3 regions of the Streptomyces sp. NPDC093795 genome follow, and region 3 is predicted to be linked to each of the others. Evidence: riboswitches for the same ligand, from Rfam matches in the RefSeq annotation. Region 3 holds a riboswitch; each other region holds the start of a gene.
The links. Region 3 has a riboswitch for cobalamin ahead of ACIRB7_RS11625 (energy-coupling factor ABC transporter permease). Riboswitches for the same ligand answer to the same signal wherever they lie in the genome.

Region 1: linked by a shared signal. The riboswitch ahead of ACIRB7_RS08160 (prenyltransferase/squalene oxidase repeat-containing protein) and the one ahead of ACIRB7_RS11625 (energy-coupling factor ABC transporter permease) in region 3 are both predicted to bind cobalamin.
Region 2: linked by a shared signal. The riboswitch ahead of ACIRB7_RS00095 (ribonucleoside-diphosphate reductase subunit alpha) and the one ahead of ACIRB7_RS11625 (energy-coupling factor ABC transporter permease) in region 3 are both predicted to bind cobalamin.

Annotation. Positions count from the first base shown of each region.
Region 1 is NZ_JBIWIO010000002.1:697,333-702,717, reverse strand. Features, by position in the region: gene ACIRB7_RS08185 (hypothetical protein) at 1-79, opposite strand, end outside; gene ACIRB7_RS08180 (hypothetical protein) at 197-706, opposite strand; gene ACIRB7_RS08175 (ferredoxin) at 851-1,084, opposite strand; gene ACIRB7_RS08170 (aldehyde dehydrogenase) at 1,084-2,544, opposite strand; gene ACIRB7_RS08165 (MBL fold metallo-hydrolase) at 2,662-3,711, shown strand; cobalamin riboswitch at 3,802-3,932, shown strand; gene ACIRB7_RS08160 (prenyltransferase/squalene oxidase repeat-containing protein) at 4,009-5,277, shown strand; gene ACIRB7_RS08155 (SCO2322 family protein) at 5,274-5,385, shown strand, end outside.
Region 2 is NZ_JBIWIO010000001.1:15,583-20,967, forward strand. Features, by position in the region: gene ACIRB7_RS00080 (DUF3311 domain-containing protein) at 84-347, shown strand; gene mctP (monocarboxylate uptake permease MctP) at 344-1,975, shown strand; gene ACIRB7_RS00090 (GNAT family N-acetyltransferase) at 2,113-2,613, shown strand; cobalamin riboswitch at 2,652-2,801, shown strand; gene ACIRB7_RS00095 (ribonucleoside-diphosphate reductase subunit alpha) at 2,934-5,309, shown strand; gene ACIRB7_RS00100 (ribonucleotide-diphosphate reductase subunit beta) at 5,309-5,385, shown strand, end outside.
Region 3 is NZ_JBIWIO010000003.1:617,062-622,446, forward strand. Features, by position in the region: gene ACIRB7_RS11605 (FAD-dependent oxidoreductase) at 1-521, opposite strand, end outside; gene ACIRB7_RS11610 (energy-coupling factor ABC transporter ATP-binding protein) at 639-1,517, opposite strand; gene cbiQ (cobalt ECF transporter T component CbiQ) at 1,514-2,263, opposite strand; gene ACIRB7_RS11620 (energy-coupling factor ABC transporter substrate-binding protein) at 2,270-2,650, opposite strand; gene ACIRB7_RS11625 (energy-coupling factor ABC transporter permease) at 2,650-3,345, opposite strand; cobalamin riboswitch at 3,374-3,610, opposite strand; gene ACIRB7_RS11630 (PTS-dependent dihydroxyacetone kinase phosphotransferase subunit DhaM) at 3,673-4,113, opposite strand; gene dhaL (dihydroxyacetone kinase subunit DhaL) at 4,166-4,798, opposite strand; partial or broken gene ACIRB7_RS11640 (dihydroxyacetone kinase subunit DhaK) at 4,825-5,385, opposite strand, start outside.

The DNA.
Region 1 (5,385 bases), on a different contig from region 3:
CGGAACCGCCCTCGCTACCGCAACCAGCGACCAGCAGCACCACACCGGCGGCCGCGGCCACCCACTTCGCCTTGCGCACAGTTCTCCCAAATACGCACGTACGACGGCCTCTTGCCCCCGTTGACAAGGGGCCAGTTTTGCACGTGGGAACGACAGGGGCGCGCAACGGCACCTCACGTCAGGACCGATCGCCGTCCTACCCCGCCAGGGACTCCCTCTCCTTCTCGGTGAACTGCTTCATGCACGAGTCCTCCGAGGCCTGGAAGGAGATCATCTCCAGGCTCAGTCCCTGCGACGCGCTGTGGTGACGGGCGTACAGCGTCCAGCCCTGCTTCTTCAGCGTGACCGCGACCATGGTGCCGCCCTCGTCGTCCAGCTTCTCCACCTGGCGCTGCGACTGGCTCCACCGCTCCCCCGCGAGGGTGCCGACCGCCTTGTCGAAGTCGCCGCGCGAGCCGTCGACCACGGGGCCGATGTACTGCCAGCCGGCCGAGCAGGCGGCCACGCGCTCCGCCAGCCGTTCCTGTTCCGTGGACGGCGTGGGACTGGGCGTGGCGGTCGGCCCGCCGGGGCCGGGGAGGTCGGACTCCGGCAGCCCCGACCCCTCGACGGCGGCGACGATCTCGGCCTGCGCCGCCTCACGGCCGAAGGCCTTCGCCTCCGCGCCCGCGCCGCATCCCGCCCCGAGGAGCGCCACCGCTGCCACGCCCGCGACCGCCGCCCACCGTGTACCCCGACCCCGACCCCGCATGACGTCCCACTCCCTGTGTGCCTGCTGTGCCGAGGGAGTGTCACACACGAGGTAAGCGCAGGTCACGGGCGGTCCCGTCGCGGGGCGCGAGCGGGGGCGCTACTCCTCCGGCGGGAACACCGGCTCTCCCCCGTCCGCGAGCGTGATCAGGATCGCCTCCACCGGGCAGCCCTCCGCCGCCGCGAGCAGGCGTTCGCCCGCGTCGGACTCCGGTGCGCGGGGGTGGGACTGGCGGGCCGTGTCGAGGCGGAAGCCGTCCGGGGCGTGGACGACGCACATGCCGGAGCCGATGCAGACGCCCCGGTCGACCTCCACGTGCCAGCGGTCCCCCATCACACGTCGCCGTATCCGGCCGGGAGGTGGATCATCTTGTGCTCCAGGTACTCGCCGAAGCCCTCGGGGCCGAACTCCCGCCCCAGGCCCGAGTTCTTGTAGCCGCCGAAGGGGCCGAGCATGTCGAGGCTGAAGGTGTTGACGTTGAAGGTGCCGGTGCGCACCCCCCGCGCGAAGTCGATGCCGTGCTCGACGTCCGCGGTCCAGACGCTGCCGCTGAGCCCGAAGTCGGAGTCGTTCGCGATCCTGAGGGCCTCGGCCTCGTCCCCGTACGGCAGGAGGCAGATGACCGGGCCGAAGATCTCCTCGCGGGCGATCCGCATGGAGTTGTCGACGCCGCCGAAGAGGGTCGGCTCGACGTACCAGCCGCGGTCGAGCCCCGTCGGGCGTCCGCCGCCCGCGAGGACCTTGGCGCCCTCCTGCTGGCCGATGCCGATGTAGTCGAGGGAGCGCTGCTGCTGGCGCCTGGCGACGAGCGGGCCGACCTGGGTGGCCGGGTCGAGCGGGTCGCCGACGACGAGGGAGCCGGCCGCCGCCGCGAGGGCCTCGGCGATCTCCTCGTACCGGGAGCGGGGGGCGAGGATCCGGGTCTGGGCCACGCAGGCCTGGCCGTTGTTCATCCAGGCGGCCGGGACGATCCCGGCGACGGCCGTCGCCGGGTCCGCGTCGGGCAGGATCACGGCGGCCGACTTCCCGCCGAGTTCGAGGGTGACGCGGGTGAGGTTGCGGGAGGCGACCTCCATGACCCGCTTGCCGGCCGCGACCGAGCCGGTGAAGGAGACCTTGTCGACGCCGGGGTGGGCGACGAGGTACTCGCTGACCTCGCGGTCGGCGGGCAGGATGCTGAGCACGCCCTCGGGCAGCCCGGCCTCGGTGGCGATGTCGGCGAGGATGTACGAGTCGAGGGGCGACTCGGGCGAGGGCTTGAGGACCACCGTGCAGCCGGCGAGCAGCGCGGGCCCCAGCTTGGCGGCGGCGGTGAACTGCGGCACGTTCCACGGGACGACGGCCGCGACCACGCCGACCGGCTCGCGGCGGACGAGCAGCGGCCCGAGGACGCCGCCGCGCCGCTCCTCGAACACGAAGTCGCGGGCCACGGTGATCGCCGTGTCCCAGACCATCATCGCGCCGAGCGCCTGGGCGAGGACGGACCAGGAGTACGGGGAGCCGTTCTGGGCGCTGATGGAGCGGGCGATCTCCTCGTGGCGGACGGCGATCGCGTCCTTGATGCGGCCGACGACCGCGATCCGCTCCTCGACGGTCATCCGGGGCCAGGGCCCTTCGTCGAAGGCCCGGCGGGCGGCGGCCACGGCCCGGTCGACATCGGCGGTGGAGGCGTGCGGGACCCGCCCGATGACCTCCTCGGTGTGCGGGGAGATGACCTCGATGACCTCCTCGCCGAGCGGGTCGGTCAACTCCCCGCCGATGAACAGCTTTCCGTGCTCCACAAGCTCGGTCATGACGGCCGCCTTCTGAGGAGAGGATTTCCCTGACGATGTCTCAGAACTGATACCAGTTCTAGTTATGATGGGCAACGGTCGAGCATGCTCCGTACCACCGTGGAGAGATGAGGATCCATGCGGGAACCCGCGAACCAGGTCACCGAGCACGGCGGGGGCGTCTGGTCGCTCCGGGTGCCCATCCCCGACAACCCGCTCGGCCACACCCTCGTCCACGTCCTCGACACGGACCGCGGCCCCGTCCTCGTCGACACCGGCTGGGACGATCCCGTCTCCTGGGCCGAACTGGTGGCAGGGTTGGGCGAGTTGGGCCTGTCCGTCGGCGACGTCCACGGGGTCGTCATCACCCACCACCACCCCGACCACCACGGGCTCTCCGGCCGGGTCCGCGAGGAGTCCGGGGCCTGGATCGCCATGCACGCCGCCGACACCGCCGTCGTCCGCCGCACCCGCGAGTCCGAACCCGGCACCTGGCTCGACTACCTCTCCCGGAAGCTCGCCACCGTCGGCGCCCCCGAGGACCACATCGCCCCGCTGCGGGCCGCAAGGGCCTCCGGGCGCATGGACACCCTGCCCGGTCTGTGCTCCGCGATCCCCGACCGCGAGATCGTCCCCGGCGAGCTGCTCGACCTGGCCGGGCGCCGGCTGCGCGCGATCTGGACGCCTGGCCACACCCCCGGCCACGTCTGCCTCCACCTGGAGGAGGAGCACCCGTCCCGGCTCCCCGGGCACGGCCGCCTCTTCTCCGGCGACCATCTGCTGCCCGGGATCTCCCCGCACATCGGCCTCTACGAGGACCCCGACGACGGGACGGTCACCGACCCCCTCGGTGACTACCTCGACTCCCTCGAACGCGTCGGGCGACTCGGCGTCGCCGAAGTCCTCCCCGCCCATCAGCACGCCTTCACCGACGCCGCCGGCCGGGTCCGCGAACTCCTCGACCACCACGAGGACCGGCTCACCGGGCTCCTCGGGCTGCTCGCCACCCCGCTCACCCCCTGGCAGCTCGCCGAGCGGATGGAGTGGAACCGCCCCTGGCGGGACATCCCCTACGGGTCGCGGAACATCGCCGTCAGCGAGGCCGAGGCCCACGTGCGCCGCCTGGTGAAGCTGGGCCGCGCGGAGCCGGTGGCGGGCACGGACCCGGTGGAGTACGTGGCCGTGTGAGGTCTCAGGCCTTCCAAGATCACCCCGGAGCCCGTCCCCGCGCGGGTGTGAGCCGCCTCGCACCCCCCGGGGCCCGGGCCGTACGGGCCGGTAGAGTGAGGGCACGTCGTCATCATGCCCGTAAGGGGGGAAGCCGGTGCGAATCCGGCACTGACCCCGCAACCGTAAGCCGTCTCCCAGGAGGCGGCGAGTCGGAATGCCCCGCCCGGGACGTGACCGCCGGCACCGTCGAGGAATACGGAGCCGGAGCCTGGTGCCCCTGTGGCGTGCCGGTGCCCGGCCGCAGGAGAGGGCCCCATGAACACCGTCCGCCGCGGCGCCGCCGCGCTCGCCGCCGCCGTCCTGCTCGGCTCAGGAGCAGCCGGGGTGGCCATGGCCGCACCCGCCGCTCCCGCCGCACCTTCCCCCTCCGCCTCGGCCGTCGCGATCCCGCCCGGTCTGTACGGCAAGAAGGACCCGACGTACGACGGCGTCTGGCGCCAGTCGCTCGCCTTCCTCGCCCAGCGCGCCACCGGCTACCAGCCCGCCGACCAGGCCGTGGACTGGCTCCTCGGCCAGCAGTGCGCGGACGGTTCCTTCGGCTCGTACCGCGCGGACGTCACGAAGGCCTGCGACGCGCAGACGATGCGGGACACCAACGCCACCGCCGTCGCCGTGCAGGCGCTCCGCGCCGTCCGCCGCCAGGCCACCGACCCGGCGAAGATCGACACGGCCGTGAAGGCCGGCGCCGACTGGCTGCGTACCGTGCAGAACAAGGACGGCGGCTGGGGGTACGGCGTCGGTGGCCCCAGCGACGCCAACTCCACCTCCATCGTCGTCGGCGCGCTCGCCGCGACGGGTGTGCGGCCCGGCTCGTTCACCTCCGCCGAGGGCCGTACGCCCTACGACGCGCTCCTCTCCTTCGCGGTGCCCTGCTCGGACAAGGCCGGCGCGGGCGCCTTCGCGTACCAGCCGGACAAGACCGGCAAGCTGCTCGCGAACGCCGACGCCACCGCCGCCGCGACCCTCGCCGGGCTCGGCAAGAGCATCGTCGCCACCAAGGCGTCCCCGGCGCAGCCGCCGGTCTGCACCGACCTGTCGAAGCCGACGGTCGAGCGGGCCGCGCTCAACGGCGCCTCCTACCTGGCGAAGGCCGTCGCGAAGACCGGTCACCTCGCCCTGCCGCCGATGCCCGGCGCCGCCGACACGGCCGAGCAGCCCGACTTCGGCAACACCGCCGACGCCGTCGTCGCGCTCGCCGCGTCCGGCGCCGCGAAGGAGGCGAAGCCCGCCCTCGACTGGCTGGAGAAGAACTCCGCCGCCTGGGCGAAGGAGAGCGGACCGGCCGCGTACGCGCAGCTGATCCTGGCCGCCCGGGCGACGGAGACCGACCCGCGCGAGTTCGGCGCGGTGGACCTGGTGGAGCAGCTCAACGCCACCGGTCCTGCGCCCAAGTCCCCCGACACCTCGGCCTCGTCCACGACGAGTGACGACGAGGGCCGCGGTTTCGACGTGTGGTGGATCATCGGCATCGGCACGGTCGTCGGCGTCGGCATCGGCTTCCTCGTGAGCGGCCGCAAGAAGTGAGAGCCGTCAGTGGGGTGACCGCGCGGGCCGCGGGCGCCGCGGCCGGCGCGCTGCTCACCCTGACCGTGATCGCGGCGGCTCCGGCGCAGGCGGCCGGCTACCGCTACT
Region 2 (5,385 bases), on a different contig from region 3:
CGGACAGGGGTTCCATGGAGCTGAGCAGTCGCCTAGATTTCCCCAGCATTACCCAGGTGATCAGCGAGGGGACGGCAACCGGCATGTCAGACGCGGCAGATACGGCACAAGGGAAACAACCCACCATCACACCCATGCGGGTGGTGATCGGACTCTGTCTGTTCGCCCCGTTCGTGGCGATGCTCTGGGTGAGTTCCTACGCGAGGACCGAACCGCTCTTCGCCGGCATCCCGTTCTTCTACTGGTACCAGATGCTCTGGGTGCTGATCTCCACCGTGCTCACCATGGTCGCCTACAAGCTGTGGCAGATCGACCAGCGTGCCCGCAAGGGAGGTGACGCGCGATGAAGGACGTCACCGGGGTGAACGGCGTCGCACTCGCCGTCTTCATCTTCTTCTTCCTGGCCGTCACGGTCATGGGCTTCCTCGCCTCGCGCTGGCGCAGGGCCGAGAACGAGAACAGCCTCGACGAGTGGGGCCTGGGCGGCCGCTCGTTCGGCACCTGGGTGACCTGGTTCCTGCTCGGCGGCGACCTCTACACCGCGTACACCTTCGTCGCCGTCCCGGCGCTCATCTACACGGCGGGCGCGGCCGGCTTCTTCGCCGTGCCGTACACGATCCTGGTCTACCCGCTGATCTTCACCTTCCTGCCGCGCCTCTGGTCGGTCTCGCACAAGCACGGCTACGTCACCACCTCGGACTTCGTGCGCGGCCGCTTCGGCTCCAAGGGCCTGTCCCTCGCGGTGGCGGTCACCGGCATCCTCGCCACCATGCCGTACATCGCGCTCCAGCTCGTCGGCATCCAGGCCGTCCTGGACGTGATGGGCGTCGGCGGCGGCGAGACCACCCACTGGTTCATCAAGGACCTGCCGCTGCTCATCGCCTTCGGCGTCCTCGCGGCGTACACGTACTCCTCGGGTCTGCGCGCCCCCGCGCTCATCGCCTTCGTCAAGGACACCCTGATCTACATCGTCATCGCGGTGGCGATCATCTACATCCCGATCAAGCTGGGCGGCTTCGACGAGATCTTCGCCAAGGCCGGCGAGGCGTACGCCCAGACCAACCCGGCGACCGACAAGCCGCGCGGCGCGCTCGTCCCCGGTGAGGCGGGCCAGTGGACGTACGCGACGCTCGCCCTCGGCTCGGCGCTCGCGCTGTTCATGTACCCACACTCCATCACGGCGACGCTGTCGTCCCGGAGCCGTGAGGTCATCCGCCGCAACACCACGATCCTGCCGCTGTACTCGCTGATGCTGGGCCTGCTCGCGCTGCTCGGCTTCATGGCGATCGCCGCCGGGATCCAGGTGAAGAACGGGCAGCTCGCCATCCCGCAGCTGTTCGAGACGATGTTCCCGGACTGGTTCGCGGGCGTCGCGTTCGCCGCGATCGGCATCGGCGCGCTCGTCCCCGCCGCGATCATGTCGATCGCCGCGGCCAACCTCTTCACCCGCAACATCTACAAGGACTTCATCAAGAAGGACGCGACCCCGGCGCAGGAGACCAAGGTCTCCAAGATCGTCTCGCTCCTGGTGAAGGTCGGCGCGCTCGCCTTCGTCCTCACCATGGACAAGACCGTCGCGATCAACTTCCAGCTGCTCGGCGGCATCTGGATCCTGCAGACCTTCCCCGCCCTCGTCGGCGGCCTGTTCACCCGCTGGTTCCACCGCTGGGCGCTGCTCGCCGGCTGGGCCGTCGGCATGCTCTACGGCACGGTCGCCGCGTACGGGGTCGCCAGCCCCACCCAGAAGCACTTCGGCGGCCCCTCCGCCGAGATCCCCGGCATCGGCGAGATCGGCTACATCGGCCTCACCGCCTTCGTCCTCAACCTCGTCGTCACGGTCGTCCTCACCTTCGTCCTCAAGGCCGTCAAGGCCCCGGAAGGCATCGACGAGACCTCCCCGTCCGACTACACGGCGGACGCCGGAGACGCCGGCGTGCAGACCGAGATGCCGAAGCTCGGCGCCGACACGCACTGACGCTCACGGCCGCGGCGCACTGACCGGCCGCACGGCCGCGACGCGCCGAACCGCCCCACAACCGCACCCGAAGGGCCCGGGATCTCCGCCGTGAGATCCCGGGCCCCTTCGCGTCCCCGTGGAGGCACACTTCCCTCATGGACTTCACGATCAGGGCGGTACGGCCCGAGGAGTACGAGGCGGTCGGAGAACTCACCGCGGGCACCTATCTGGACGACGGGCTGCTGAAGTACGGGGCGCAGGACTCCTATCTGGACGTGCTGCGGGACACAGCCCGGCGGGCGCGCGAGAGCGAGGTACTCGTCGCGGAGGACGCCGACGGGCGGCTCCTCGGCGGAGTGACCTTCGCCACCGGCGACACCCCCTGGGCGGACATCGCGGTCGCGGGCGAGGCCGAGTTCCGCATGCTCGCCGTCAGCCGGGAGGCCCGCGGCCGAGGCGTCGGAGAAGCCCTCGTACGGGCCTGTATCGAGCGCGCGAGGGCCCTTCCGGGGTGCGAGCGCCTCGTGCTCTCCACGGACGCGAAGATGGTCTCTGCACACCGGATCTACGACCGCCTGGGCTTCGTCCGCACCCCGCACCGGGACTGGGAACCGATCCCCGACCACTCGCTGCGCACCTACGCCCTGGAGTTCTGACACCGGGCGGCGACACAACATGTGGGGGGTGCCATGAGCGGCGCCCCCCACATGTATGCTCGTGCTCGCTGTCGACGCAGGGGAATCCGGCGCGAATCCGGAACTGTCCCGCAACGGTGTGCTTCCTACGGATACGACACATTCGTACGAGGTGAGTCCGAGGACCTGCCGACAGCGCGCCCGGTCCGTCCGTTCCGGGTGCCACTGACGTCCGGGCCTCGCGGAGTGGGCCGGTGGAAGCGTCGCGTCCGGCGTTACGGATGCCCGCATGCCCGCCTTCCCCCGCCGCGGCCCCGAGCCGAGCGAGGGAGAGCCCCCACGTGACCATCGCGCCCGCCGATCCGGCTTCCGCCGAGGCTTCCGCGGTCGAGAGCGACGGCCCCGGGACCGTGCTGCTGCGGACCCTGACCGACCTCACCGCCGATCTCGCCGACACCGACCCCGGCAAGGTCGCCGCCGCCGCGCTCCGCGGCCGCAGCGCCGCGTCGGACGAGGCGGAGCTGCGCGAGCTGGCCACCGAGGCGGCCGCGGGTCTGATCGCGGAGGACCCGGCGTACTCCCGGCTCGCCGCCCGGCTCCTGACGGTCACCATCGCCGACGAGGCGGCCGGCCAGGGCGCGTACTCCTTCTCCGCCTCCGTCGCCGTCGGTCACCGCGAGGGCCTGATCGCCGACCGCACCGCCGAGTTCGTCGCCCTGCACGCGGCCCGCCTCGACGCGGCGATCGACCGGGCCGGCGACGACCGCTTCGGCTACTTCGGCCTGCGCACCCTCTACTCGCGCTACCTGCTGCGCCACCCGATCACCCGCAAGGTCATCGAGACCCCGCAGCACTTCATGCTCCGCGTCGCCTGCGGTCTCGCCGAGGACGACAGCACGCGCGCCCTGGACGAGGTCACGGCGCTGTACGGCCTGATGAGCCGCCTGGACTACCTCCCGTCCTCCCCCACGCTCTTCAACTCCGGCACCCGCCACCCGCAGATGTCCTCCTGCTACCTCCTGGACTCCCCGCAGGACGAGCTGGACTCCATCTACGACCGCTACCACCAGGTGGCGCGCCTCTCGAAGCACGCGGGCGGCATCGGCCTCTCGTACTCCCGCATCCGGGCCCGCGGTTCGCTGATCCGCGGCACCAACGGGCACTCCAACGGCATCGTGCCGTTCCTGAAGACCCTCGACGCCTCCGTCGCCGCCGTGAACCAGGGCGGCCGCCGCAAGGGCGCCGCCGCCGTCTACCTGGAGACCTGGCACGCGGACATCGAGGAGTTCCTGGAGCTCCGCGACAACACGGGCGAGGACCAGCGCCGTACGCACAACCTGAACCTGGCGCACTGGATCCCGGACGAGTTCATGCGCCGGGTCAACGCCGACGCCGACTGGTCGCTGTTCTCCCCGGCGGACGTCCCCGAGCTGGTCGACCTGTGGGGCGAGGAGTTCGACGCCGCCTACCGCGCCGCCGAGGCGAAGGGCCTGGCCCGCAAGACGATGCCGGCCCGCGACCTGTACGGCCGGATGATGCGGACCCTGGCCCAGACCGGCAACGGCTGGATGACCTTCAAGGACGCCTCGAACCGTACGGCGAACCAGACCGCCGAGCCCGGCACGGTCGTCCACTCCTCCAACCTGTGCACCGAGATCATCGAGGTCACGAACGACGGCGAGACGGCCGTCTGCAACCTGGGCTCGGTCAACCTCGGCGCGTTCGTGGTGGGTTCGGACATCGACTGGGAGCGCCTCGACGCGACCGTCCGCACCGCCGTCACGTTCCTCGACCGGGTCGTCGACATCAACTTCTACCCGACCGAGCAGGCGGGCCGCTCCAACGCCCGCTGGCGGCCGGTGGGCCTGGGCGCGATGGGCCTCCAGGACGTCTTCTTCCAGCTGAAGCTGCCGTTCGACTCGGCGGAGGCCCGCGCCCTGTCGACGAAGATCGCCGAGCGCATCATGCTGGCGGCCTACGAAGCCTCGGCCGACCTCGCCGAGCGCAACGGCCCGCTGCCGGCCTGGGAGAAGACCCGTACGGCCCGGGGTGTCCTGCACCCCGACCACTACGACGTCGAGCTGAACTGGCCGGAGCGCTGGACGGCGCTGCGCGAGCGCATCGCGTCGACCGGCATGCGCAACTCGCTCCTCCTCGCCATCGCGCCGACGGCGACCATCGCCTCGATCGCCGGCGTCTACGAGTGCATCGAGCCGCAGGTCTCCAACCTCTTCAAGCGCGAGACGCTCTCCGGCGAGTTCCTCCAGGTCAACTCGTACCTGGTCGACGAGCTGAAGAGGCTCGGCGTGTGGGACGCGCAGACCCGCGAGGCCCTGCGCGAAGCCAACGGCTCCGTCGCCGGCTTCACCTGGGTCCCGGCCGAGGTCCGCGAGCTGTACCGCACGGCGTGGGAGATCCCGCAGCGCGGCCTGATCGACATGGCGGCCGCCCGTACGCCGTTCCTGGACCAGTCGCAGTCCCTGAACCTCTTCCTCGAAACCCCGACCATCGGCAAGCTGTCGTCGATGTACGCGTACGCCTGGAAGCAGGGCCTGAAGACGACGTACTACCTGCGCTCCCGCCCGGCGACCCGGATCGCCCGCGCGGCGCAGGCGTCGACCGTGGCCGCCACCATCCCCGTACAGCAGGCGACCCCCGACGCGGACGCCCTCGCCTGCTCCCTCGAAAACCCCGAGTCCTGCGAGGCCTGCCAGTAATGAGCACCACCGAGAACAAGAACCTCCTCGACCCGGGCTTCGAACTGACCCTCCGTCCGATGCGCTACCCGGACTT
Region 3 (5,385 bases):
ATGAACTCGTTGATGAGGTAGCCCTCGGAGCCCATCACCTCGACGCCGTCGTACCCGGCCTCCTTGGCGAGCTCGGCGCACCGGGCGTAGTCCTCGACGGTCTGCTCGACCTCGGCGTCGGTCAGCTCGTTCGGTACGAAGGGGCTGATGGGGGCCTTGAGGGCGCTGGGCGCGACGAGGGCGGGGTGGTACGCGTACCGGCCGAAGTGCAGGATCTGCATCGCGATCCGGCCGCCTTCGGCGTGCACGGCGTCGGTGATCAGCCGGTGCTCGGCGACCTCGTCCGTGGTGGTGAGCTTGGCGCCGCCGTCCCAGGGACGGCCGGCGTCGTTGGGTGCGATGCCGCCGGTGACGATGAGGCCCACACCGCCCCGTGCGCGCTCGGCGTAGAAGGCGGCCATGCGCTCGAAGCCGTGCTCGGTCTCCTCGAGACCGACGTGCATCGACCCCATGATCACCCGGTTGGGCAGGGTGGTGAACCCCAGGTCGAGCGGGCTCAGCAGGTGCGGGTACGGGGTCATGCGGGCGCCTCCTCGCGCAGGATCGTCGACCTCAGTTGTAGGGGACCCCCTCCCGTTGTGCAACTAGTTGCAGAAGATCTGGCACGTGATTTCTACTACTCGGTAGCAAAGTGGCTACTAGTCGGTAGCGAGGGGCGCCGAGGCAGCCCCCACCCACACGTCCAGGTCCTCCGGCGTCCGAGGCTCCGGTGCGTCCGCGTCGAGCAGGCCGTGGGCCCGGAGCAGCCGTGCCACGGCCGTGCCCCAGGGGCGTCGCAGCCGGGCCGCGTCGAGCAGCGCGTCGTCCGCGAGCAGCTCGGCGACCGGGCCCGTACGCAGGCCGGCGGGGGAGAGCACCGCCGCCTCGTCCGCCCAGCGCAGCGCCAGATCCACGTCGTGCGTCGCCATGAGCACCGTCGTACCGGCCTCCCGGAGCCGCTGGAGCGCGTCGAGCAGCCGCTCCTGCCCGTGCGGATCGAGCCCGGCCGTCGGCTCGTCCATGATCAGCACCCTCGGCCGCATCGCGACGGCGCCCGCGATCGCGGCCCGCTTGCGCTGCCCGTACGACAGCAGATGCGTCGGCCGGTCCGCCAGTGCCACGATGTCCAGCGCCTCAAGAGCCTCCTGGACCCGCAGCCGTACCTCCTCCTCGGGCAGCCCGAGGTTCGTCGGACCGAACGACACGTCCTGGCCGACCGAGGCGGCGAACAGCTGGTCGTCCGGATCCTGCGTCACCAGCTGCACGGTGGTCCGCAGCCGGGTCAGCCCCTTCCGGTCGTACGCCACCTCCGCCCCGTCCAGGAGCAGCGACCCGCTCCCGCAGCGCAACCCGCCGCTGAGGAGCCGGAGCAGGGTCGTCTTGCCGCTGCCGTTGCGGCCGAGCAGCGCCACCGCGCGTCCCTCCGCCACCGAGAAGTCCACGCCCGACAGGACCGCGGGCCCCTCCTCGTAGGCGAAGCCCGCGTTCACCAGCTCCACCACGGGAGCCGCAGGGACCGAAGGCGTCGAAGACGTCACGGCAGGAACCTTTCCAGTACGAGGGTGAGGGCGACGAGCCCCGCGAGCAGCGCGCCCGTGGCGGCGAGGAACCGGCGGGACACCACGCACACGGGCACGAGCACCCGCAGCGTCCCGTCGTATCCCCGCCCGGCAAGCCCCGACTGCAGGCGCTGCGCCCGGTCGAAGGCCCGCACGAACGTGGTCGCGCCGAGACCGGCGAGCGAACGCCAGGTCGCGGCCCGGGTGGTGTGTCCGAGCCGGGCCGCCTGCGCCTGCCGGATCTTCGACAGGGAGTCGAGCAGCAGGAAGATGATCCGGTACATCACGAGTGCCACGTCCACCACCGGCGCCGGCACCCCTGCCCGGACGAGCCGGGGCAGGACGTCGGAGACCGGCGTGGTGAACGCGAACAGCAGCACCCCGAGCGACGCCGACGCGGTCCGCAGGAGCAGCTCGACCGCCTGGATCGGGCCTCCCGGGGCGAGTGCGACGAGCCCCCGGGCGCCGCCCACCTCGAAGAGCAGCGGGATCGCGCCCGTGACACAGAAGCCGAGGGGGATGCGGAACGCCCGCCACAGCGCCCGGCCCGGCACACCGGCCGGACCGAGCAGCACGCCGAGCGTGGCCGCGGCCACGAGCACAGCGCCCGGCCACGGGGGCAGACAGACCGCGCACAGGGTCAGACCGAAGCCGAGCAGCGCCTTCTCGGCGGGATGGCGGCGGCGCCAGCGACTGCTGTGCGCCGCCGCGTCGATCGGCAGCATCGGCGGCTACGCGCCCGGCTCGCCCGGCTCGCCGGGGTCCCCGGGGGCGCCCCCGTCCGGCGCGCCCTTCGCCCCGGCCGCCTCCGCCAGGGCCGCTCCCTGCCTCCGGCCCCTCCGCAGACCGAAGTAGTACGCCAGGACACCGGCGCCCAGCGCCGCCTGGAGGGCGAACAGGGCGGACTCGATCTCCCCGGACGGCGGTTCGTACAGCGGCGTGAACCACGGCTCGTAATCCGGCTGGAGCTCGGTGATCGCGGTCTCCGCCTCCGCGTCCGCCCCGGTGAACGGTTCCTCCTTGTGATCCCCGAGCCCCAGCGCGAGCGGCAGTACCGCGAGCGCGGCGACGACGAGCAGCAACAGGGTGTTGATCTTCGCGTTCCGGCTCATCACGCGGCCGCCTCCTCGCGTCGCTCCGCCGTGCGCCCGGCGAGGACGCCGAGCCGGATCAGTTCGCCCTTGCTGGACTGCGTGAGCAGCCGCATCACGAGCACGGTCAGCAGGCCCTCGCTCACCGCGAGCGGAATCTGCGTCACGGCGAAGATCCCGCCGAACTTGGCGAGCGCCCCGGCGATACCGCTCCCCGGGTCGGGGAAGGCGAGCGCCAGCTGCACACTGGTCACGCAGTACGTCGACAGGTCGGCGACGAACGCGCCGAAGAAGACGGCGACCATCAGCGGCGTACCGGACCGGCGCAGCAGCCAGTACGTCCCGTATCCCGCCCAGGGGCCGACGATCGCCATCGAGAAGGCGTTCGCGCCGAGCGTGGTGAGCCCTCCGTGGGCGAGCAGCAGGGCCTGGAAGAGCAGGGTGATCGTTCCCAGGACCGCCATGATCGGCGGCCGGAAGAGGATCGCGCCCAGACCCGTACCGGTCGGATGTGAGCAACTGCCGGTCACGGACGGCAGCTTGAGCGCCGAGAGGACGAAGGTGAAGGCGCCGGCGGCGCCGAGCAGAAGAGTGGACTCGGGGTTGGACCGTACCTCGCGGGTCAGCGCGCGGACCCCGTGGACGATGAACGGTGCGGACGCGACGCCCCAGGCGGCCGCGTGCACAGGGGGCAGATACCCCTCGGCTATATGCATGGTTGGGAGACCCTCTCCAGCACCTCGTGGATGGACAACGCACCCTGGCCGGTCTCCTGGCTGACGGTCATACGTCCGGACTCCGCCTTCCCACACCACGACGGTCTCCCGTCGCGGTCCAGTGGCTTCCCCGAGGGTGTGTCCCCGCGGGGGTGGAGCCGGACCTCCCGATCACAGTGGCGAGGGCCGCACCGGTACTGCACCGGTTTCCCGTACACCAAGGCCCTGTGACACTAGTGCGTTGACCAGGTACATCACAACACGGTCGCCACCCGGTGCGGTTTCTCACTCACTCCACGCAGTCACTTCACGCCGTACTCCGGGTCGTCACACCTTGCGGTAGGCGTACGCCTCCGAGGCCGCCGCCGCCACCGCGTCGAGGTCGCCGCCCGCGCTCGCCGTGACCAGCGCGGCGACCGCGCCCTCGACGAAGGGCGCGTCCACCAGACGGGAGCCGTCGGGAAGCTCGTCGCCCTCGGCGAGCAGCGCCTTCACGGTGAGCACCGCGCTCCCCAGGTCGACCAAGACCGCCACTCCGGCGCCCCGGTCCGCGGCCTTCGCCGCCTCGCAGATCAGCTCGGAACTCGTCCCGAGCCCCCCGTCCGGGGTCCCGCCCGCGGGGACGATCGGCGCCAGGTCGCCGCCGCCGGACAGACCCCGGGCGAGCTCGGCCACGGCGGTCGCGACGGCGGCGCTGTGCGAGACGAGCACGATGCCCACGGGCGCGGAACCACCGCGGCCCTCCGCACCACCGGTCACGGCGCTCACGATGCCCCCTCCGTACCCGCGGTCGTCCGCGCGGTGGCGTCGAGCGCTGCGCTCACGATGCCCCCTCCGTCCGCGCGGTCGTCCGCGCGGTGTCGTGGAGCGCGGCGAACAGCAGCGCCGACGAGGTCGCCCCCGGGTCCTGGTGTCCCACCGACCGCTCGCCCAGATAACTGGCCCTGCCCTTGCGCGCCCGCAGCGGTACGGTCGCGAGGGCGCCCTCCTCGGCGGCGGCGCGGCCCGCCGCGTACGACTCCCGCAGACCCTCCACGGCCGGGACGAGGGCGTCCAGCATCGTCTTGTCGCCGGCCTGGGCGCCGCCCAGCTGGGAGACGGCCGCCACGCCGGACCCGAGCGCCTCCGCCAACCGCACCCGGGTGACCCGCTCGTCGTCGCCCAGCGTCTTGCCGGTACGGCGCAGCAGCGTGCCGTACAGCGGTCCCGACGCGCCGCCGACAGTGGAGATCAGCTGCCGTCCGGCGGTGGTCAGCACCGCGCCCGGCGTGGCCGGCGGCTCCTTCGCCAGGGTCTCGGTGACGGCGGCGAACCCCCGCTTCAGATTGGCGCCGTGGTCGGCGTCGCCGATGGCGGAGTCGAGCTCGGTGAGCCGGTCCGCCTCACGGTCGACGGCCTCGGCGACCGCGGCCAGCCAGCGCACCAGGAAGTCCGCGCCGAAGGTCTCCGTCATGTCGGTCCCCTCTCCCATCCCTCGTCTCACCGGCCCCAGCGCAGCGCGGGCGTCTGTACGGGCGCGTCCCACAGGCGGAGGAGCTCCTCGTCGACCTCGCACAGCGTCACCGAGCAGCCGGCCATGTCGAGCGAGGTCACGTAGTTGCCGACGAGGGTACGGGCCACCGGCACGCGCCGCTCGCCGAGTACGCGCTGCACCTCGGCGTTGAAGCCGTACAGTTCGAGCAGCGGGGTCGCGCCCATGCCGTTGACCAGCGCGATCACCGGCCCGGAGGGTCGGAGGTCCTCGACGACGGCGTCGACGGCGAAGTCCGCGATCTCCCGTGAGGTCATCATCGGCCGCCGCTCCCGACCCGGTTCGCCGTGGATCCCGACGCCCAACTCCAGCTCCCCGTCGGGGAGATCGAAGGTGGGGCTGCCCTTGGCGGGGGTGGTGCAGGCGCCGAGGGCCACGCCGAAGGACCGGGAGCGCGCGTTCACCTGGCGGGCGATCGCCTCCACCCGCTCCAGCGGGGCGCCCTCCTCGGCGGCGGCGCCCGCGATCTTCTCGACGAAGAGCGTGCCGCCGGTGCCGCGCCGGCCCGC